3 regions of the Methylobacterium sp. M6A4_1b genome follow, and region 3 is predicted to be linked to each of the others. Evidence: riboswitches for the same ligand, from Rfam matches in the RefSeq annotation. Region 3 holds a riboswitch; each other region holds the start of a gene.
What was found. A riboswitch is a leader RNA that binds a small molecule or an ion and turns the genes downstream of it on or off. The one in region 3 is predicted to bind cobalamin.
Positions count from the first base shown of each region.

Region 1: linked by a shared signal. The riboswitch ahead of ACLBWX_RS21475 (TonB-dependent siderophore receptor) and the one ahead of ACLBWX_RS19275 (CbtB domain-containing protein) in region 3 are both predicted to bind cobalamin.
Region 2: linked by a shared signal. The riboswitch ahead of ACLBWX_RS15790 (TonB-dependent receptor) and the one ahead of ACLBWX_RS19275 (CbtB domain-containing protein) in region 3 are both predicted to bind cobalamin.

Region 1 is NZ_JBKEZQ010000039.1:8,973-16,518, forward strand. It holds gene ACLBWX_RS21470 (DUF1624 domain-containing protein) at 44-1,207, opposite strand; gene ACLBWX_RS21475 (TonB-dependent siderophore receptor) at 1,207-3,315, opposite strand; cobalamin riboswitch at 3,420-3,618, opposite strand; gene ACLBWX_RS21480 (ATP-binding cassette domain-containing protein) at 3,833-4,666, opposite strand; gene ACLBWX_RS21485 (lysine N(6)-hydroxylase/L-ornithine N(5)-oxygenase family protein) at 4,707-6,083, opposite strand; gene ACLBWX_RS21490 (GNAT family N-acetyltransferase) at 6,080-7,177, opposite strand; gene ACLBWX_RS21495 (MbtH family protein) at 7,403-7,546, shown strand, end outside.
Region 2 is NZ_JBKEZQ010000016.1:11,879-19,424, forward strand. It holds gene ACLBWX_RS15775 (acyltransferase family protein) at 1-640, shown strand, start outside; gene ACLBWX_RS15780 (acyltransferase family protein) at 683-2,035, opposite strand; gene ACLBWX_RS15785 (DUF2934 domain-containing protein) at 2,078-2,266, opposite strand; cobalamin riboswitch at 2,412-2,612, shown strand; gene ACLBWX_RS15790 (TonB-dependent receptor) at 3,031-5,166, shown strand; gene ACLBWX_RS15795 (PepSY domain-containing protein) at 5,166-6,581, shown strand; gene ACLBWX_RS15800 (glyoxalase) at 6,812-7,213, shown strand; gene ACLBWX_RS15805 (DUF3313 family protein) at 7,318-7,546, opposite strand, start outside.
Region 3 is NZ_JBKEZQ010000026.1:34,812-42,357, forward strand. It holds gene ACLBWX_RS19260 (hypothetical protein) at 1-615, opposite strand, end outside; gene cobO (cob(I)yrinic acid a,c-diamide adenosyltransferase) at 615-1,214, opposite strand; gene cobU (bifunctional adenosylcobinamide kinase/adenosylcobinamide-phosphate guanylyltransferase) at 1,211-1,744, opposite strand; cobalamin riboswitch at 1,828-2,021, shown strand; gene ACLBWX_RS19275 (CbtB domain-containing protein) at 2,077-2,253, shown strand; gene ACLBWX_RS19280 (CbtA family protein) at 2,281-3,036, shown strand; gene ACLBWX_RS19285 (DUF1636 family protein) at 3,029-3,457, shown strand; gene cobW (cobalamin biosynthesis protein CobW) at 3,454-4,488, shown strand; gene ACLBWX_RS19295 (DUF4349 domain-containing protein) at 4,485-5,405, shown strand; gene cobN (cobaltochelatase subunit CobN) at 5,434-7,546, shown strand, end outside.

The sequences.
Region 1 (7,546 bases), on a different contig from region 3:
CGAGGCCGCTCCGAACCTCTCGCGACGGACGTTCGACCCTGGACTAGAGGTAGCTGAGGCCCGGCCAGGCGGCGCGGCGCTTCAGGCCGACCATCCAGCGGCAGGCGAGCCAGAGCGGCGGGACGAGGGCGGCGGCGATCAGCCAGATCTGCGCCGGAGCCCCTGCCTCGATCCGGCCGGAGGGGCCGGCGAAGCCGAGCATGAGGGCGCCGTCATGGAGCAGGCGCAGAAGCCAGAGATGCGCCAGATAGAAGAACAGCGGCGCCCCCCCGAAGGCCCGCAGAACCCCGAGGCTTCGGGCCGGCAGGGTCTCGAACAGGGCGAGGAGCCAGAGGCCGAGGCCCAAGGTCAGCAGCAGGAAGTCGGCCGAGGGCGGATACTTGGTCAGGTTGAAGAAGGAGAGGGCCGTCAGGAGGAGCGTCGCCCCCGTCTGCCACGGCACCGGCTCGCCGTAACCGTTGAAGCCCCGCAGGATGAGGAAAGCGGCGAGCGCCGCACCGCCGAGCGCCAGGAGCCCCGCGCGGCGGCTGGCCGGCCGGACCGCTCCGGCGAAGAGCGGCCCGAGGGCGTAGCCCGCCGCGATCACGCCGAACCAGGGCAGGACAGGATAGGAGGTGCGCGCCACGCCCCAGGGCAATCCGATGACGCCGCGCTGGTGCAGGATCGACCAGAGCACGTAGCCGGTGTCGCCGGATCGGAGCACGAGCCCATCGAGCAGGTTGTGGCCGAGCATCACCGCGAAGGCGAAGAGGATCAGGCCCGCGCGCGGCAGCCAGAGCAGGGCGGCCAGCGCCACCATGCTGAGGCCGATGGCCCAGATCACCTGCAGGTAGAGGATCGGCGGCGCCAGACTGCGGGTCCAGGCGAGGCTCACCAGCGTCACTTCGAGAAGGATCAGCAGGAGGCCGCGCTTGAGCAGGAAGCCGCTGGCCGCACCCCGGGCGCCGTGCTTCCGGGCGTAGAGGCTGGCCGAGAGTCCGGTGAGAAGGATGAAGACCGGGGCGCAGAGATGCGAAGTCAGCCGCGTCAGCACGAGATCGGGCGGGGTGACGGCGAGGTCCATGGGGTCGCGGACCTGGGCATGCAGGTAGACGAACTCCCGCACGTGGTCGACGAGCATGAGCAGCATGACGAGGCCGCGCAGGGCATCGATCGAGACGATGCGGGCCTGCGAGAGCGGGAGGGGTGTCGAGGCGCGCTCCGCCATCAGAAGCGTGCCGTCACGCTGACGGTGAGCCGCCGCGGCTCGCCGACGCCGACCCAGAAGCTGTTGTAGGAGCGCTCGTAATAGGTCTCGTCGAAGATGTTGTCGACGTTGATCCCGAAGCGCAGGTTCTCGTAGCGGTAATAGGCCAGCGCATCCGTCAGGACGTAGCCCGGCAGGCGGAAGCGTTCGTTGCCGCTGTCGCCGAGGCGGGAGCCGACGGCCCGGAAGCCGCCGCCGATGCCGAAGCCCGTCCAGTCGCCGGCCTGGACCTCGTAGATGCCGAGCAGGGAGCCGCTGTGGCGCGGGATGTTGAGGAGCGGCGAGCCGACCCGCAGGACCTCGTCGCGGGTGACCGCCGCGTCGATGAAGGCGTAGCCGCCGATGATCCGGAACTCGGGCGTGACCTGTCCGACCAGGCCGACGTCGAAGCCCTCGCTGCGCACGGCACCGGCGGCGATCTGGAAGAAGAAGTCCGCCGGGTCGGTGGTCAAGACGTTCTGCTTCTCGATGTGGAAGGCGGCCGCCGTGACGCTGAGGCCGTCGAACAGATCGAGCTTGGCCCCGACCTCGTAGGCGAACCCGGTCTCCGGCGCGAAGGGCCGGGAGGCGCTGTCGAAGCCGGTATTGGGCCGGAACGAGGCGGCGACGTTGCCGTAGAGGGCCAGGAACGACAGCGGGTGGTAGACGAGCCCGGCGCGGGGCGAGAACCCGGTGCGGTCCTGCTCGGTTCGCTCGTTCGCGACCTTGTCCCGGAAGGTCTGGTTGTAGAAGTCGGTGCGGTTGCCGATCAGCAGCTTCCATTCCGGGCTCAGGGCGATCTGGTCCTGGAGGTAGACCGCCGTGTTGCCGACGTTCTCGCTGGCGCCGTAGCGGCGCGTGAAGGGCGGCTTGGCCTTCCCGTAGACGGGGTTGAACAGGTCGATGGCGAAGGGATCGAGGTGCGGGGTCGAGCGCTGCAGGTTCTCTGTGCTGTTGTAGCGCTCATGCTCCAGGCCGAGCAGCAGGGTGTGGGCGAAGGGCCCGGTCTCGAAGCGACCGGTGAGTTCGGCCTGGCCGATGGCGACGCCCCAGGTGAAGTCGTGGCGGCGGAACTCGCGCAGGAGCGTGCGGCCGTCGTCGAGGATGCCGGTCGCGCCGGTCTGCAGGCCCGTGAGGCTGCCGGTGTTGACGTGGCCGGCGACGCGCAGCTGCCAGTCGGTGTTGAGGGCGTGCTCCAGCCGCACCTGCAGGAATGCGCTCTCGGAAACGGAATCGTCGCCCGGCTCGCCGAAGAAGCGCGAACGCGGGACGAGGCCGAGGCGATCGTTCACCGCGACGGTGCCCCGGTCGAAGGTCTGGCGGTTGCGCAGGTATTGCGCCTCGAACGTGATCTTGGTGTCGGGCGTCACCTGCCAGCTCACCACGGGCGCCACCAGAACCCGGTCGCCGTCGACGAAATCGCGAAAGCTGTCCTGGCGGGCGAGGACGCCGTTGAAGCGGTAGAGGACGCTGCCGTCCTCGTTCAGCGCGCCGCCGGCATCGACCGTGGTCCGGGCGGTGCCGAAGCTGCCGAACAGCGTGCCCATCTCCACGAAGGACCGGGCCACCGGCTGCTTCGTCAGGATGTTGACCGTGCCGCCCGGGTCGCTGCGGCCGTAGACGGCACCGGCCGGACCTTTCAGGACCTCGATGGACTGGACGTTCTGGGTGTCGGGCGCGCCGTTGTAGCCGCGGGCGATGTTGAAGCCGTTCTGGAAGATGTCCTGGGTGGCGAAGCCGCGCACCGAGTAGAGCGCGAGGTTCTGGGCGCCGAAGTCGTTCTGCTTGCCGACCCCCGGCACGTAGTCGAGGGCGCGCTCGACGCGCGTCGCGGCGGTGTCGACCAGGACTTCGCGCGGCACCACGTCGACCTGCTGCGGCACGTCCCTTCGCGGCGTCACCGTCTTGGTCCCGCTGTAGAGGTCCGGCACCCGATAGGTCGGGGTGGCCGTCAGGGTGCCCTCGACGGAGAGGGCGTCGAGCACCACGGCGGTCTCACCGGAGCGCGTCCCCTGGGCCGCAACGGCGGAGGGGATCGCGCAGGACAGGGCCAGCGCGGACCAGAACGGATTCGATGGACGATGGGACAAACGGACGGCCTCGGCAGTGGCACGTCACCGCGAACGAGGCCGGCCCGTTCGCGGTCCGCGAACGCCCCGACACCCGCCGGGGCACCCCGCCCAGCGCGTCTCGCGTGTGACCACGACTGACGGCAGGTCTCCTGGCTCGCGGGTCACGGCCCTCTCATCGTCTTCCCAGGCCCGAGGACCCAGTGACGTGTTGATGATGGGCTCGCCGCTTACAGTTGCGGGGGCAGCCGCGGCCTCGGGCCTGCACCCTCACCGCGTTCCCTTTTGATCCTCCGGGGAGGAACCGTCGAAGACAAGGAGACCGAAGAGACGGTTCGCCGTCAATCGCACTCCGAGGCTTTCCCATCGCATGTGTTCGGAAGGCGACAAGACGGCGTTCACGAAGATCGTCCCACGGCTCTCCCGCGTCTCGACGTCTTCGATTCCGAGCAATCCTTCGGGAAGCGACCCAGCAACCACGCCGCATCGTGCGATCCGTCCGTCGGCCAGGCACGAAAACGCACCGCGACGGCGGCCTTCATCGCGTGAAGCCGATGGGGACGCCGGTGTCGGGGTGCCGGAAGATCCCCATGCGAATCCCGTAGATGGCTTCGAGGGAGTCCGGCGTGAGGAGGTCGTCCGGAGAGCCGCGCCGAATGAGGCGCCCGCCGTGGAGGGCGAGGATCTCGTCGCAGTAGCGGGCCGCCAGGTTGATGTCGTGTAGCACCACCAGCACCGTGACGTCGCGCGCGTCGGCCAGGCGCCGGACCAGGGCCATCACGTCGACCTGATGTGCGACGTCGAGGGCCGAGATCGGCTCGTCGAGGAGGAGGCAGCCGGCATCCTGCGCCACCAGCATGGCGAGCCAGACCCGCTGCCGCTCGCCCCCCGAGAGGCTGTCGACGAGACGCTCGGCGAAGGTCTCCGTATCGGTGAGGGCCATCGCCTCGGCGACGATCCGGCGGTCGGCGGCCCCGACCCGCCCCAGGGCTCCGTGCCAGGGATAGCGGCCCATGGCGACGAGCTCGCGCACCAGCAGTCCCGGCGCCTGAGGCGTCGCCTGCGGCAGGTAGGCGACGGCGCGCGCGAAGGCCCGGTCGCCCCAGGCATCGAGGGGGCGGCCCCGGAAGCTGATGCGGCCCCCGCTCGGGCGCTGCTGGCGACCCAGCAGCTTGATCAAAGTCGATTTGCCGGAACCGTTATGCCCCACGAGGCCGACGACGCCCCGGCTCGGCAAATCGAGGGTGAGCGGGGCGAGGAGCTGCCGCCCGGGCACGGCGAACGACACCCCGTCGAGCCGGTAGCCCACCGCGTCCCCCGCCGGCGGGGCGGCCGCGGGGGCATCGGCGGGTGGAGAGGCCGTGGCGATCATCCGGGATGGTCCGTCGAGGCGTGCGGTCGGGCGGGCGGGATCAGGCCGAGACGCGGGCCGGGGGAGCGTCCCTCAGCAGCGCTTGCGCGATCTCTTGCCCGCGAACCACCAGGATGGAAAGCAGGGTGTCGCTCAGGCCATGGCTCTCCTCGCTGAAACCCTGCAGGTAGATGGCCGGCTCGAAACCGGGCCGCGTCCGCAGCCGGTAATCGCGATCGACGCCCCCGTCCGCGAGATAGGGCGCCAGGGCCGGCATCAGGGACTGGACCCGGTCGCGCCGATAGCCGGTGGCCAGGATCACCGCGTCGTAGCGGTCCCGGCGGCGGGCGCCCGCGGCCTCGTCGAGGAGATCGAGCGCGACCTGCGGTCCGTGGTCGGTCACGGCCTCCACGCGGGTCCGCCGGTGCAGGGCGTGCCGGACCGTTCCCACGACCTTCTGCTGGTAGAGGATCTCGTAGATCCGGGTCAGGAGGTCGCCGTCGATCACCGAATAGTTGGTGCCGCGAAATTCCTCGATCAGCGCGCTGCGCCCCGAATCAGGCTGGCCGTAGACGAAGTCGGTGAAGTCGGGATTGAAGATCTCGTTGACGAAGGGGCTGTCGTCGGCGGGCTTCAGGGCCTGGCCGCGGAAGATCATGTCGATCCGTGCGCCCGGCAGCCGGCTCTGGAGGTCGAGGAATAGCTCGGCGGCGGTCTGGCCGGCGCCGATCACGGCGATGCGCGGCGCGGGGCCGGCGAGGGACAGCGCGTCGATGCTGCGAAGGTAGCCGGAGGAATGGAACACGCGCGGATTGCCCCGGGAGCCCGCGAAGGCCTCCGGGATGCGCGGCTCGCCGCCGGTGGCGAGGACGACGGCCCGGGTCCGGCGGCGGCGCTCGCGCCCGGCGCCGTCCGCCGAGCGGACGACGAGGTGGCGCACCGTCTCGCCCGTCCGCTCCGGCTCCACCGCCAGGACGGTCTCGCCGTAATCGCACCGGTCGGCGAAGTGAGACGCCACCCAGCGCAGGTAGTCGTTGAACTCGATCCGGCTCGGATAGAACGACTTCCGGTTGATGTAGTCGGTCAACCGGCCGTGCACGTGCAGGTAGTTGATGAAGCTGAACGGGCTCGTCGGGTCGCGCAGGGTGACGAGATCCTTCAGGAACGAGATCTGCATGCCGCTGTCGGGTAGCAGCATGCCGCCGTGCCAGAGAAATTCGGGCTGGCGCTCGAGGTAGCGCACCCGTGCGGGGCGCCCGCTCCGGCTGCCGGCCTCGTCGAGGGCGATGGCGAGGGCGAGGTTCGACGGGCCGAAGCCGATCCCGATCACGTCCTGCACGGTGCCGTCCGGTCCCTGACCGGCGAAGGGGAAGGCCTCCGCCTCGGGGACCGGTCTCCGAAGGCCCAGGGCTGCGTCGGACCGATAGCCGTCCGTCATGCGGCGGCTCCCAGAGCGCGCCCTGCGACGGTCGCGTCGTCCCCGCACGCGGGCTGCGCCTGCGGCAGGTTCGGCGCCCACAGCCGCTCGCCGAAGAAGCGCTCGCGCAGCAGCATCACCAGGGCGGCGCGCTTGTGCGGAAAATCGAAGGTCTTGATGCGGGCGAAGCCCGAGCGTTCGAGGTTGCGCAGCTGCTGGACGTGATCGGCCCGGGGCTCGCCGACGATCCGGTCGGTGCGCGCATCGTCGAGGAAGAGGGCGTGCATCAGCGAGGGCAGCCAGGCGGAGACGTAGGCCCGGCCACGGAACCGGTCCTCGCCCACCAGCACGTGCCAGCCGCGATCGTAGTCGCGCACCTCGTAGAACGGCGCGAGGCGGTTCTCCTTGGCCCAGTACACCTCGAAATAGCCGAAAGGGTCGTCGCCGAAGCTGCCGATCAGGGGGAGCATGTGCGGATCGGCGATGAGGCCGGCGAGGTAGGACGCGTGCTTGGCGCGGGGACCCGCCTCCGCCCAGACCGCGTCGACGCGCGGGTCGTTCATCCAGCGGTGCAGCCGGTCGACGTCGTCGAGGGTCGCCGCCCGGAACGAGACGGACTGTCCGAGCCAGGGGATGAAGCGCCGATAGAGGAGCCCCGTGGGCTTGGGCGCCCGCAGGGGATGGCGGCGTCCCTCGGTCATCACCGGCATGGCGGGAAAGTCTCGGCGCGACGGGTTCGCGAGCCAGGGCTCGGGGCGCTGCCAGAGCAGGGTGGCATGGACAGCGAGGGCATCCCCGTCACCCACCGCGAGGCCCGCTTCGCGCAGGGCCGGCATGAGATCCGGGGCACCCGGGAGATCCAGGCCGATCCGGTCCTGGTCCGGATGAGACGCCGAGATCGCCTCGAACGCGGCCATCAGGGCGGGCCGTGCGATTTCGGCGTCCAGGCCCTCCCCATCCTCGAGGGTGAGGCGGACGGGGCCGGTTCCGGACAGGCGCAGGCGCAGGGCCGCGCGCTCGTCCGCCACGACGCTGAGCTGTTCGCCGTCCCGGTGGACGATCCGGGGCCGGCCGGTCGCTTCTCCGGCGCGATAGGGTAGGGGGGTTCGCAACATCGGCCTCGTCTTCGCTGACAGGTCTGCACACCGGCAGAGTTTCCCGCTGTCAGGCGCGGACCGCCCCCGATCGCGTCGGGGACGCAGCACCTGTTGCCCATGAGGACGCCGGGCCGCCGCCGTGATTTAGGCCCGGCCCGCACTTTTTTTCGCGGTGTCGGACTAAATTCACGCCGGCCCTCACCGTCCTGCCTAGCGAGACCGCAGCGTTCCGGGAGCAGGCCCATGGCCATCGACGACAGCGAAGCGACGTTCCTCGTCGTCCTCAACCAGGAGGAGCAGTACTCCATCTGGCCGTCCTTCCGGCCGGTGCCGCAAGGCTGGGCCGCCACCGGATTTTCCGGGACCCGGGCCGACTGCCTCGCCCAT
Region 2 (7,546 bases), on a different contig from region 3:
CGCGAACGGCTGCTCGCCGGTGCCGACGGTGGGCCGCACCACCAGCATCCGCTGCGACGTCTTCGCCGAGAAGGCGCTGGCCCAGGCCGAGACCGGGGGCTATGCGCGGGTCGTCCTGGCGTCGATCTGGACACCCTACTTCGTGCCCCCCATCCCCGGCACGATGCCCAGTGTCGACCGGACCTGCTTCGTCGTGGGCGAAAGATGTCTGACGGAAGCCGCCCCCGAAATCTTCGAGGAGCGGGTCGACGCGGCCTTCGCCAAGCTCGAGGAACGGCTCCGCGGGATCCGGCAGCGGGGCACCGAAATCGTCCTGGTCCTGCCGTTTCCGCGCATGAAGGACGACCTGACCATGGAGATCTCGAAGCGGATCTTCCGCGGCAGCAGCATCGCCGACCTGCACACCATCGACCGTGCCGGCTTCGAGTCCCGCAACGCCGCGATCGAGGCGCGGCTGCGCACGCTGGCGCGGCGGGTCGCGGCGAAGGTCGTCGATCCCGTCGCCTCCCTGTGCGGCCCCGAGACCTGTCCGGCGCTGGATGCACGGGGCTACCCGCTCTACCGCGATTCCAACCACTTCCGCGCCACCGCCATCCGCACGGACCGGTTCCGGTTCCTCGACGGCATCGCGGACCTCTGAGGAGCCCGGCCCGCATCCGGCCACAGATGCGCGGAAGCGAGGTCAGGCCCGCTTGGCGAAGGGCCGGAAGCGGAACGCCCGGAGCAGCGGCTGCTCGAGAACGAAATGGACGGCCAGGCCGAGAAGGTTCGCGAAGATCAGCACCAGAACGATCCGGGCGAAGGCCTGGTCGATCGACAGCGCCCCGACCAGCATGAAGCCCCAGCGGATCGCGAAGGTGTGCACCAGATAGGTCGAGAAGGACGCGTCACCGAGGAGGTTCAGGGTTCTGGCGACCGGGGTCTCGGGGGCTCTGTGGGGGATCAGGCAGACGAGGATCGCGAGGACGGCCGCGACGTGCACGCCCCATTTCGCGAAGACCGAGCGCGGCACCGAATCGTCCACCAGGATCGCGAGGCCACCGACGAAGCAGAGCAGGAACGCGGCGAGGAGGGCGAGGCCGAGGGCGGGCGAGGTCGCCGGCAGGCGGGCGGCGAGCGCGGGGCGGATCAGCCCGGCGAGGGCGCCTCCCAGGAAGGTCAGGATGATCGGATCGGTGCAGAACTCCAGCGTGGTCGACGCGGACCGCGTGTCGAGCAGCGACTTCTGGGACAGGCCGATTCCGAACAGCGCGAGAAACACCGCGCAGAGAACGACGATCCCCGTCCGCTTCGCGAACAGCAGGCTGAACGCGAAGATGAGGTAGAACAGCATCTCGTAGTTCAGCGTCCATCCCTGGGGCAGGACGGGCCGGACCTCCCCGAGGGAATTGGTCACGGGCAGGAAGAGGAACGACGCGAGGATCTCGTTCATCGGCGGCAGGGGGTGCTTCCGCACGATGGCGAACAGGAGCAGCGCGGTGATGAACCAGTAGAGGGGGATCAGGCGCTGGAAGCGTTTCCGGATGAACGTGGCCGGCGCCCCGCGCTGGCCGTACGTCGTCTGCGACGTCACCATCATCAGGCAGCCGCTGATCGCGAAGAAGGTTTCGACCCCGAGATCGCCGAACATCCACGCGATGCTCTTCAGATTGACGCCGTAGATCTCTTCCGTAGCAAAATACAGAAGGATATGATCCACGATCACGAACGACGCGACGAGGCACCGCAAGATCTGAATGGCGTATAGTGGCGCGTGTTTCGATGCCTGGATAGACCGAGCGCGCTCACGGTTGCCGAAATCTTGAATTGAAATCGGTATGTTGACCGATAAACTCAAATCCAGGCCCCCGACATCTTGCAAATCTTTTGCCGGCGCACCAGACGGCGTGACGCTCGATGTCCGGCATAAGCCCTGATCCGGGTCGGGGAAAGCCTCAATGTTAGCATTTGATAGCCCGATCGAGGCCATCGTGCCCGATCGTGCCGCAATCCCTTCGCCGGCGGGGCCGTGACGAAGGCGGGCCGGCGCGGTCACGCGGGGGCGTGGGTCCGGACGCCGGTGCCCAGGTCCTGCGGTTCAGGACGCCGCGGAGCCCTCCGGCTCCCGTGCGGCCGTCTTCGGTTCGTTGCGGGCGCGCGCGGCGCGCAGCTCCCGCTCGGCCATCAGCCAGAACTCGACCTCGAATCCCTCGGGGCGGTGGTTGCGCTCCCAGATCTCATGGGCGCGCTCGCGGATCCGCTCGAACGTGATCTCCTCATCGGACATCGTGCTTCCTGCTCCTTCTGTCTCGGTCACAGCACGCCGCGTCGACGCGGGGCCAACGCTCCAGCGCGGGTTTCGTCCCCGGAATCCTGCCGCCCGGCGGTTTTCCACAGGCGGCCGGCGCCGTTTGACCCCCGCCCCGGAAACCGCTTAGCTTGTCTTCGACGGTTCCTCTTTATCGAGGATCAAAAGGGAACGCGGTGAGGGTGCAGGCCCGAGGCCGCGGCTGCCCCCGCAACTGTGAGCGGCGAGCCCATCATCAACACGTCACTGGGTCCTCGGGCCTGGGAAGACGATGAGAGGGCGGTGACCCGCGAGCCAGGAGACCTGCCGTCAGTCGTGGTCACACGCGAAACGCGCTGGGCGGGGTGCCCCGGCGGGTGTCGGGGCGTTCGCGGATCGCGAACGGGTCGGCCTCGTTCGCGGTGACGTGCCACTTCGCGCGACCCGTCGCGTCAGCCGTCCCGTCGATGTCCGTGCTCGCCCGCGCACCCCGCTCCCGCATGCTCCCTCCGGCCGCCCCGCGCGGCCCGGACGCGGCTGCGCTGCGGACAAGGATGCTGGGAGCCCGGCCGCATGATTGTAATGTTATAACATTCGTTCTAGCGGAGACGGCAGGTCGGCCCCGACCGATGCCCGCGCCCATCCCTGGTTGTTCCATGCTCGTCGCCCCGATCCCATCCCGAACCGCGAACACGCGCGGGTTGCAAGGTCAGACCTTGCCCGCGCGACAGGTCCTGCGCCTGGCGGCCCTGCTCGGCGGCCTGATGCCGGTCTCCGCCGGGGCCGAGACCCGGGAGGCCCAGACCCGGGAGGTCCCGCCCGCCGTGACCCTGGAGACCCTGGAGGTCTCGGGGTCCGGGCGGGGCGGCCCGGCGCCCGCCGAGGGCCTCAACCTGCGCAGCCCCGGCCGCAGCGCCAGCCGTCTCGGCCTGACGCCCCTGGAAACCCCCGCCAGCGTCGACGTGATCGCGGGCGAGACCACCCGCCTGCGCGGCCAGAACACGGTCGCCGAGGCCGTCACCCAGAACGCCACCGGCATCACCACGGTGGCGTCGCCCGGCAACGGCAACGGCGCCTTCACGGCCCGGGGCTTCGCCGGCCCGAACTCGATCCAGCAGCTCTACGACGGCACCCGCCTGTTCGTGGGCGCCGGCACCGTGACCTTCCCGTTCGACACCTGGAACGTCGAGCGCATCGAGGTCCTGCGCGGCCCGGCCTCCGTGCTCTACGGCGACGGCGCCATCGGCGGCGTGGTCAACGTGGTGAGCAAGAAGCCGGTCTTCACGCCCCTCAACGAGGCCCGCGCCGCGGTCGGCTCGGACGGCCTCGCGCGCCTCGCCCTCGATTCCGGCGGGCCGATCGGCGAGGCCCTGGCCTACCGCCTCAACGTCAGCGGCAACCGCGCCGAGGGCTGGATCTCCCCGGACGGCAGCTTTCGCAACCTCGCGGTCTCGGGCGCCCTGACCCTGCAGGCGACCCCCGACCTCGCCGTCACCCTGAGCCACGATTTCGGCTACCAGGAGCCGGCCCGCTACTGGGGCACGCCGCTCGTCGACGGGCGCATCCGCGACGCCCTCCGGTTCAACAACTACAACGTCCGCGACGCGCAGATCCTCTGGACCGACAACTGGACCCAGTTGCGCACCGAATGGAGCCCGAGCGCCGACGTCACCATCCGCAACACCGCCTACCGGCTCCAGAGCCGGCGCCAGTGGCGGGACGTCGAGCAATACGCCTTCGATCGCGACACTGGGCGGATCGACCGCTCGGACTACATCGAGATCTACCACCAGCAAGAGCAGGTCGGGAACCGGCTCGACGCGACCGTCCGGGGCACGCTGTTCGGGTTCCGCAACGAATTCCTGGCCGGGTTCGACGTGAACCACATCGCCTTCCGGCACACCAACAACTTCGCCTCCGACGGCGGCGGGCTCGTCACGAGCGTCGACCCCTTCGCCTATGAGCCCGGGCTGTTTCCCGCCAACGGCCGCGCCGGCCCGGCCTACGCCACCAGCACGCGCCAGGCCTCGGTCTTCGCCGAGAACCGGCTGATCCTGTCCGACCAGCTCTCCCTGCTGGCGGGCGTGCGCTACGACGCGCCGGTGCTGCACCGGACCAAACTCGTCACCGGCGCGACCTTCGACCAGGATTTCCAGGCGCTGAGCTACCGCTTCGGCGCCGTCTACAACCCGACGCCGCTGCTGGCGCTCTACGCGCAATACGCCACCGCCACCGATCCCGTCGGCAGCCTGATCTCGCTCTCGCAGAGCCTGGCCAACTTCAAGCTCTCCACCGGCGAGCAGGTGGAGGTCGGCGCCAAGGGCGTGACCTGGGGCGGCCGGGCCGAGTGGACGCTGGCCGGCTACCGCATCGTCAAGGACAACCTGATCTCGGCCGTGCCGGGCCAGCCGACGCTGTCCACGCAGGTCGGCCGGCAATCCTCCGTCGGCGTCGAGGCGGCCCTGAGCCTGCACCTGTTCGAGGCCTGGCGCGTCGACGCCAATCTCGCTCTGCTCCACGCCCAGTACGACGCCTTCGACCAGGCGGTCGGCGGCGCGGTGGTGTCCTATGCCGGGCGCCAGCCCATCGACGTGCCGGAGCGCGTCGGCAACCTCTGGGTCAACTGGGCCTTCGCCCCGGCCTGGGAGGCGCGGATCGGCCTGCAGCACGTGGGCGAGACCTTCAGCGACTTCGGCAACCAGGCGCGGCGCCCGGCCTACACCCTGGTCAATGCCGGACTCGACCATCAGGTCACGCCGTCCTCGCGGCTGTCCCTGCGCGCCTACAACCTGTTCGACGCGGTCTACGCGATCAGCGGCAACGCCGTGAACGGGGTCGGCACCAACTGGCTGCTCGGGCGGCCGCGCTCCGTCGAGGTCGCCTACAGCGTGCGGTTCTGATGCGGCCGAAGGTCCTCAAGCGCTGGCTGATCCTCGGCCATCGCTGGCTCGGAATCGCCACGGGGCTGTTCCTCGCCGCCTGGGTGCTGTCGGGGCTGGTGATGCTCTACGTGGCGTTCCCGGCGCTCACCGAGGCCGAGCGCCTGTCCCGCCTCGCGCCCCTCGCCTTCGACCGGGTCCTCCTCGGCCCCGACGAGGCCCTGGCCCGGGCCGGGCTCGACCCGGCCCCGGGCGACCTCAGCCTGTCCATGCGGGCCGGGGCGCCGGTCTATCAGGTCGGCACCCGCGACGGCGCCCGGCACACGGTCTCGGCCGAGACCGGGCAGGCCCTCGGCCCCGTCGAGGCGCCGGCGGCCCTGGCCCCGTTCGGGCCGGGCGCCACCGTGCGGGCGGTGACCCGCGACCAGTGGACGGTGCGGGACCGCTACGACCCGCTGCGCCCCTTCCACGTGGTGGCGCTGGGGGACGCGGCCGGCACCGAGCTCTACGTCTCGGCCCGCACCGGCGCCGTCGTCCTCGACACCACCCGCCGGGAGCGCCTGTGGAACTGGCTCGGGGCGATCCCGCACTGGTTCTATCCCACCCCCCTGCGGGCGCGGGCCGATCTCTGGCGCGGCACCGTGCTGTGGGTCTCGGGTATCGCGACCGCCGGGGTGCTCAGCGGCCTGACCCTGGGGATCTGGCGCCTGCGCCTGCGCCGGCCCTACGCCTCCGGGGCGGTGACGCCCTATCGCGGCCTCGGCCGATGGCACCACTTGCTCGGCACCCTCGGGGGCGTCGGCCTCCTGACCTTCGTCGCCAGCGGCTGGCTCTCCATGAACCCGAACCACTGGTTCTCGCCCCGCACGCCCCCGGCGGCGCTGCGGGAGGCCTATGCCGGACCGCCCGCCCCGATCGCGCGCGCCGCCCTGGACGGAATCCCGCGCGCGGGAACCGTCGAGGTCCGCGTCACGCGGGTGGACGGCCGGCCCGTGCTGGTCGCCGCCGATGCGCGGGGCGGGCGGGTGGCGGCGCCGCCGCAACCCGAGGCGGCCCTTCGCGCGGCCGCCGCCCGCGCCCTGCCGGAGGCCCGCATCGCCGGGGCCGAGACGCTGACGGCCTACGATGCCTACTGGTATCCCCACCACGACACCCGGCCGCTGCCGGTCCTGCGCGTGCGCTTCGACGACCCGGCCGCGACCTGGCTCCACATCGATCCGGAGAGCGGCGCGCTCCTCGACCGCCTCGATGCCAGCGGCCGGCTCCAGCGCTGGCTGTTCGAGGCGCCGCACCGCCTGGACTTCGGAAACCTGTTCCAGGCCCGCCCGGCCTGGGACGCGGTGATGTGGCTCCTCAACGGCCTCGGCGCGGGCATCGCCCTCTCGGGCGTGGTGCTGGGCTGGCGGCGCCTGCGGCGCACGGCGCGGATGGGGTAGGGGGCCGCGCCCCCCCGGTCGGCGGACCCCGAGCGCGCGGAGGGCGCCTGGATCGCGGGCGACCGGGTGACCGCCGCCGGCCGCATCGGCGGCAACGGCGCCGTCACGGCCTTCCTGCACCGGCTCGGCCCCGGAGGCCCGCCCCGGAACGTCAGGGACGGCTGGATTTCGGCGGCCCGCCTTCGGGCGGTACATTCGCCGCAGGGACACCCGGGCGTGAGGGCCGAGCGATGAACCAGGCACCGATACCCGCTGTCGTCGCGGTCATCCCGTGCAACGATCTCGACGGCGCGGAAGCATGGTGGAGCCGGCTCGGGTTCTCACGGTCTTCCGATCGGACCTATGACGGATATCGCATCCTGTCGGACGACGCCGGGCTGCACGTCCACCTCACCGAGGCGGTCGCGGGATGGGTCGTGCCGGGCCGGAACCCGTTCGGCGTCTACGTCTACACGCCGAGGGTCGAGGCCTGCGCCGCGCTCATGGTCGATGCGATCATCGGGCCATCCCGCAGGCCCGAGCACAAGCCCTGGGGCATGTATGAGATCGCGCTGAACGGGCCGGACGATCTGCTGGTCCGGATGGGCTGGCCCAGCCATCTGCTTTCGCGGGACACCGTCGAGCAGCCGTGACGACCGGGTCGGGCGCGGAAAACCTCCGCCGCCGGTTGAGGGGACGGCGTCCGCCCCCCGCTCCGAACGGCCTCTCGCACGATCGAGCCGATCGGGTTTCGACTTCAAAGCGCCTTGTCGGGTGCGGGTGCACCGCGATCGGTCCAATCCGGCGGGAGTCCGATCCGACGACCGATATGTCCGACCAATCCGGGTGAGGCCCCGTAAGCGTCGCAAGCCACCGCGTCGGGACCCAGACCGAGCGCGCGCGACACTTCCTTGGAGCGCGGCAGCCGAGGCCATTCGGCGAAGGGACTTTCCCCTGTCACCAGAAGATTCGCGAAGTCTTCGCCG
Region 3 (7,546 bases):
CTCCGCGAACGGCACCCGTTCCGCCGTGAACAGCACGGCCCGGTGCCGGAACAGCTGGTCGGGGATCGCGAGGGCGCCGCAGGTCGCAGCCGGGGGTGGCGCCTGCTCCCACCCGTGCGGCAGGGGCTGCCACAGGAACTCCGCACCGATGGTCTGCCGCGTCGTGCCGAGGGCCTGGACCGCCCGGCCGAACGGCGTGTCGGTCGTCGCGAGGAGGCGGTTCATCTCCGGCGTCAGGCGTTCCGGCACGTACCAGTTGTCCGCCTCGGACAGGACGTGGTCGCCGCAGGCGAGCTTCACCTGACGGTAGCGGAGGACCGTGTCCGAGCCGGCATTCAGGCGCCGTCGGGTCTCGTCCGAGGCCGGCTTGTCCAGCCCGCGCTGCAGATTCGCCGCGAGCCGGGGCTTGGCGGCCATCCCATGCTCGGCGCACCACCCTTCGAGGGTCGCGGTGGCGGAGCGGCTGGCGAGCAGCCGGGCGAGCAGCCCCTCCATCACCGCCAGGGCCTCGACGCGGCCGAGATAGGTGGCGGGCCAGGTCGGCGCAGGATCGGCGCGGACTCCGTGGGTTCCCGCCAGCATGGACAGCGCGACAGCAGCGATGGCCACCCGCATCAGAACTCGATCCCCTCCTGCGCCCTCACCCCGGCGGCGAAGTGGTGCTTCACGCTGCCCATCTCGGTGACGAGGTCGGCGGCCTCGATCAGGGCCGGCTTGGCGTTGCGCCCCGTGACGATGACGTGGAGGTCCGGTCGGCGCGCCCGGAAGGCCGCCACCACGGCGTCGAGGTCCAGGTAGTCGTAGCGCAGCGCGATGTTGAGTTCGTCCAGCACCACCAGGCGGATCGTCGGGTCGGCCATGAGGTCGAGGGCCTTGGCCCAGGCATGCTCGGCGGCGGCGATGTCGCGGGCCTTGTCCTGGGTCTCCCAGGTGAAGCCCTCGCCGAGGGTGTGCCAGTCGATCCGATCGCCGAAGGCCTTGAGGGCGTGCTTCTCGCCCGTGTCCCAGGCGCCCTTGATGAACTGCACGACGCCGACCCGCCAGCCATGGCCGAGGGCCCGCAGCATCAACCCGAGCGCCGCCGTGGTCTTGCCCTTGCCCGGGCCGGTATTGACGATCAGGAGCCCCTTCTCGATCGTCTTCTCCGCAACCTCAGCGTCCTGCACGGCCTTGCGCTTCTCCATCTTCTCGCGATGGCGGTCGGCATCGTTCATGGGGTGGCTCCGGGCTGGGGTTTCACGATCAGGGGAAGGCCCGCCACCGTGAGCACCACGCGGTCCGCCTGCGCCGCGAGGCGCTGGTGCAGGCGTCCGGCGGCGTCGCGGAAGCGGCGGGCCAGCGCATTCTCCGGCACGATCCCGAGGCCGACCTCGTTGCCGACGAGGACCACCGGGCCGGGCGCCGCCGCGCAGGCCGCGAGCAGCGCGGCGGTGGCGGCCTCCAGGTCGGCCTCCGACAGGATCAGGTTGGTGAGCCAGAGGGTCAGGCAATCGACGAGCACCGGCCCGGTCGCGGCGGCGACCGCCTCGGCCAAGGCGAGCGGCACGTCCTGCGTGATCCAGCCGTCCGGGCGGCGGTCGCGGTGGAGCGCGATGCGCGCCCGCATCTCATCGTCCCAGGCCTGGGCGGTGGCGAGGTAGAGCCAGGGTCGCGGGAACGCCTCGATCAGCGCCTCGGCGTGAGCACTCTTACCCGAGCGCGCGCCTCCGAGCACGAGGGTCATTCGGGGCGTGGGGTGCGGCATGCGGAATGCTGTGCCCGAAATCGGGGCTCGAGGTCAAAGGCGCGAAACCGCCCGGGTCGCGTTGTCAGGAGATCGGCAACCGCGTAGAAGCGTGGATCGGACGGTGCCCCGGGAACGGGGTGAAAAGGGAATGCGGTGAGGGGGCGACCCTGAAACCGCGGCTGCCCCCGCAACTGTGAGCGGAGACGGGACTGCCATCGGCCACTGGAGCGATCCGGGAAGGCGGCAGGACCAGCGACCCGCGAGCCAGGAGACCTGCCTCCGAGAGTGGACCTGCCGTCCACCCGCGCGATTCGTGACGGCCGCCGGCGGGGCGGCCAGGAGATGACCTGATGTCGACCAACACCCTCGTCCTGACCGGCACCCGCACCAACGAGCGCCTCGGCGCCGTGCTCGTGGCCGCCTTCCTCGGCCTCGGCCTCGTGTTCATGGCGGGCTTCGCCCCGGCGATGGCGCTGCACAACGCGGCGCACGACTTCCGCCACAGCCAGAACTTCCCCTGCCACTGAGCGCCTCCGCTTAAGGCAGCACCTCTCATGATCATCCGGCTCGTGTCGGCGGCCCTGGTCGCCGGCTTCCTCGCGGCTGTCGTCGCGACGGGCCTGCAGCTCGCGCTCACCTCGCCGCTCATCATCGCGGCCGAGCGCTACGAGACGCAGGCCTCCGCCGCACCCGTCCTGCCGACCCGCGCCTCGCTGATCGTGCGCGTGCACGGCGGTCACGATCACGGCACCAAGGACCCGTCCGTCGCGGGCGGCGAGGTCGCACCCGCGTGGCAGCCCGGCCCCGGCCTGCCGCGCATGGCCTTCACGGCCCTGGCCACGCTCGTGGGCGGCGTCGGCTACGCGCTCCTGCTCGGCGCCGTCCTGCTCGCCTGCAACCGCGAGCCCAATCCCGAAACGGGCTTGCGCTTCGCCGTCGGGGGCTTTCTCGCGGTGGCGCTGGCCCCCGCCCTCGGCCTCGCGCCGGAACTCCCCGGCATGGAGGCCGCGCCCCTGGCCGACCGCCAGTTCTGGTGGGTGATGACGGCCGTGGCCACCGCCGTGGGGCTGTATCTCATCGCGATCCGGCGGGCGCCGATCACGATCGCGGGCGGCATCGTCCTCCTCGTCGCGCCGCATCTGGCGGGCGCGCCGGAGGCGAGCCACGCCGCCTCGAACCTGCCGGCCTCCTACGCGGCACAATTCGCCGCGCGCTCGCTGGGCATCGCCTTCGTGTTCTGGGCGGTGATCGGGCTGGCCTATGGCTGGGCCTGGGGCCTGTTCGGCCGGAGCCGGGCCGTCCATGCCTGAGCTGGAAACCGCCGCGCCCGTGACCCTCTACGTCTGCGCCACCTGCCGGGCGACGGGCGACGCGTCGGAGCCGCGCGCCGGCGCCCGCCTGCTCGCCGCCCTCCAGGAGGCCGTCAGCGCCGGCGGCCACCCCGGCATCACGGTCGAGAGCGTCGAATGCCTCTCCGTCTGCAAGCGGCCCTGCACGGTGGCGGTGGCGTCGCAGGGGCGCTGGACCTACGTCTACGGCGACCTCGACCCGGTGGAATCCGCCGCCACCATCCTGGACGGCCTCGCGCTCTATGCCGAGACGCCGGACGGCATCGTGCCGTGGAAGGCGAGGCCCCAGGAATTCCGCAAGGGCGTCGTCGCCCGCATCCCGCCGTTTCCCGCTCCCTTGCCGCCTGTCGCGGCGACCCCCCATCCGGACGCCGCCGAATGACCCTCGTCGCCAAGATCCCCTGCACCATCGTCACCGGCTTCCTCGGGGCCGGCAAGACCACCCTGGTGCGCCACCTCGTGGAGAACGCCAACGGGCGGCGCCTCGCCATCATCGTCAACGAGTTCGGCGATATCGGCTTCGACGGCTCGTTCCTGGCCGCCTGCGGCATCGAGGGCTGCGGCGACGAGGATATCGTCGAGCTCGCCAACGGCTGCATCTGCTGCACCGTGGCCGACGATTTCGTCCCCGCCCTGAACAAGCTTCTCGACCGGGCCGATCCGCCCGAGCACATCCTCATCGAGACCTCGGGCCTCGCCCTGCCGAAACCCCTGGTCCAGGCCTTCCAGTGGCCGGCGATCCGCTCGCGCGTGACGGTCGACGGCGTGGTCGCGGTCATCGACGGTCCCGCCGTGGCCGCCGGCTTCTTCGCCGACGATCCGGCGGCGCTGGCCGCCCAGCGCGCGGACGACGCCAGCGTGGATCACGACAATCCCCTGGAAGAGGTGTTCGAGGACCAGCTCCTCTGTGCCGACCTCGTGGTGATGAACAAGGCCGACCTCCTCGACGAGGCCGGGCGCGCCAAGGTCCGCGCCGAGGTGGCCGGGCACCTGCCCCGCGCGGTGAAGATGGTGGAGGCCGAGCACGGCCGCCTCGACCCCCGCGTGATCCTGGGAATCGAGGCCGCCGCCGAGGACGACCTCGACGCGCGTCCCTCCCACCACGGCGAGGGCGAGGACCACGACCACGACGACTTCGACTCGGTGGCGCTGCCGGTGGCGGTCGCGGCCTCCGCCGAGGACCTGGCCATCCGGGTCGCCCGCGCCGCCGAGACGGAGGGCGTATTGCGCATCAAGGGCTTCGCCGAGGTGACCGGCAAGCCGATGCGGCTCGTGGTCCAGGGCGTCGGCGCGCGCATCGCCCACCATTACGACCGGCCCTGGACATCCACCGAGCCGCGCGACGGCCGCCTCGTGGTGATCGGCCTCAAGGGCTTCGATCAGGACGCCGTCGCCGAGGCCCTGGCGGGATGAACCGCCGCGCGGCCCTGCGGCGTGGTGCGGCCGGCTTCCGGCGGCGGCCGCTGGTCGCCTTCGGCCTCGCGGCGCTGATCGGCCTCGGAGGCTGCACGGATTCCAGGGAGCGGGCCGCCCCCGACGCGGCCCGCAGTGCCGCCCCCGTCAGCCCGCTCGCCCAGGCCCAGTGGAACCCCGCCAAGCTCGCCTACGCGCACGACCTGACCATCGGCCTGCCGGCGGATCGCGTCGGCGCGCATTTCACGGCGGCGCGGGACCGCTGCCTGACCGGGACCGCGCCGGGCTGCGTCCTGGTGTCCGCGTCGCTGGAGGAGGGCTCGCGCCCCTCCGGCCGGCCTCAGGCGCAGATCCAGGTCCGGCTCCCCCACGCGGCGGTGGACGCGTACGTCGCGTTTCTCACGGCGCCCCTGGCCGGCGAGCAGTCGGGCGACGTCGTGGTGCGGCGCCAGGCGACGCGGGCCGACGACCTGACCCGTGCCATCGAGGACGGCGGGCGGCGCCTCGCGCAGCGCACCGCCTATCGCGAGCGCCTCGACGCCCTGGCGGCCAAGCCCGATACCCGAGTCGAGGACCTCATCCGGATCGCCCAGGAACTGGCCCAGGTCCAGTCTCAGATCGAGGAGGGCGAAGCCCAGCAGCGCGGCCTCCAGCAGCGGGTCGACACCGAAACCGTCGCCGTCGCCTTCCGGGCGGACCAGGCCCGTTCCGGCCCCCTGGCACCGGTGCAGGAGGTCTGGGATCAGGCCGGTGCCACCCTCGGGGCCAGCGCGGGGGCCGCCCTGCGCCTCGCCATCGTGAGCCTGCCCTGGCTCCCCCTCGTCGCCCTCGGAACGCTCATCCTGCGCGGCCTCTGGCGCCTGCGCCGCCGCCGGCGTGGCGGGCTCCGGAGGCCCCTGAGGCAGGAGCGGCCATGAACGGGGCCAAGACGCCGCGGCAGCCGCCATGCACCTGATCCGCATCGATACGGTCTCCCTCGACGAGGGCGAAGCCGCGGTGGATCTCGGCCAGGCGCCGGGAGACATCGTCTTCCTGTCCTTCACCGATTCCGACCTGTTCGGCATGGCCGCCGCCCATGCGGCGGCCTTTCCGACGGGCTCGGCCGCGGCCCCGACCCTGCGGCTCGCCAAGCTCGCGAAGCTTCGCCACCCGATGTCGGTCGACCTCTACGTCGAATCGGTGATCGCAAGGGCGCGAATCGTCGTGATCCGCTGCCTCGGCGGGCTCGACTACTGGCGCTACGGCCTCGAGCGCGCCAGCGCGGCCGCCCGCGCCGCCGGGGTGGTGCTCGTGGTGCTGCCGGGGGACGACCGGCCCGATCCGCGCCTCGACGGCTATTCCACGAAGCCGGAGCTCGCCCCCGACTTCGACGCCTATTTCCGGGCCGGAGGGGCTGCGAACCTGCGCCGCCTGATCGGGCGCATCGCCGCCGAGATCGGGTCCGCCGGGGCGGTCGAGCCGCCTCGGCCCCTGCCCCGCGGCTTCGTCTGCTGCCCGGGCTGCGGCCCCGTCGACGAGGGGCAGGCCCTCGCCGCCGGGCGGCCGTTCCAGGCCGATCCGGAACAGGCGCCGGTGGCGCTGCTCGTGGTCTACCGGTCGAGCGTGCTCTCCGGCGACACCGCACCGCTCGCCGCCCTCGGCACCGCATTCCAGGCGCGCGGCCTTGCGGTCCTGGTGGTGGCCGTGTCGAGCCTGAAGGATCCGGCCGCGACCGCTCCCCTCAAGGCGGCCATCGCCACGCACCGACCCGCCATCGTGATCGCCGCAACCGCCTTCTCGGCCCGGGAGGATGCGGATTTCGTTCTCGACGGCGCCGATTGCCCGGTGATCCAGGCCTTCAGCATCGGCGCGACGCGGGATGCCTGGACCGCCTCGGCCCGTGGCATGGGGGCCGCGGACCTCGCCATGCAGGTCGCCCTGCCGGAATTCGACGGGCGGCTCTCCGGATTTCCGATCTCGTTCAAGGAGGAAGGCCCGGCGAGCGAGGGCTTCGCCGAGCGCCGCGCCGTGCCCCATGCGGAGGGCATCGCGGCCCTGGCGGAGCGCGCCGCCGCCTGGGTCCGCCTCGCCCGCCTCCCCCGCGCCGAGCGCCGGCTCGCCCTGGTGCTCTCGGACTATCCCGCCCGCGGCGGTCGCGCGGGCTTCGCCGTCGGCCTCGACACGCCGGAAAGCGCCCGAGCGATCGTCGCGGACCTGCGGCAGGCCGGCTACGGCGTCGGCGCGCTGCCCGAGGCCGATGCCCTGATGCACAGGCTAACGCGGGGGCCGAAGGACTTCACGATCCCCCTCGATGCCTATCGCGACTGGCTCGGCAGGCTCCCCGACACCGCCCGCGCCGCCCTCGACGCCGAATGGGGGCCACCGGAGGCCGATCCGGCCTGTCGGGAGGGCGCGTTCCACTTCGCGAGCGTGACCCCGGAGGGCGGGCGCCTCGCCGTCTTTCTCCAGCCCGATCGCGGGCGGTCGGCGGACCGCAAGGCCGCCTATCACGACCCCGACGCGGTGCCGACCCATGCCTATCTGGCTTTCCATCTCGGCCTGCGCGGCCGGTTCGATGCCCTGATCCATCTCGGCACCCACGGCACCACCGAGTGGCTGCCGGGCAAGGCCGTGGCGCTCTCGCCGGATTGCTGGCCGGCCCGCGCCGTCGGGGCACTCCCGGTGGTCTATCCCTTCATCGTCGACGATCCCGGCGAGGCCGCGCCCCTGAAGCGGCGCCTCGGGGGCGTCGCCCTCGGGCACCTGACGCCGCAGACCGGCGTGACGGGGCTCGACCCCGACGCCGCCCGCCTGCGCGAGCTCGTGGAGGAATACTCCGCCGCCAGCGTGCTCGATCCGCGCCGCGCGGCGATCCTGGCGCGCACCATCCTGGACGAAGCGATGTCGGCGGGCCTCCTCGCCGACGCCGGGATCGACGCCGACACCCCGATGCCGGACGCGCTGGCGTCCCTCGACGCACATCTGTGCGACCTCGGCGAGGTGACCGCGCGCGACGGGCTGCACGTCTTCGGCCGCGCGGCCCCGGAGGCGCCCGCCGCCGTGGCGGCCTGCGCCGAGG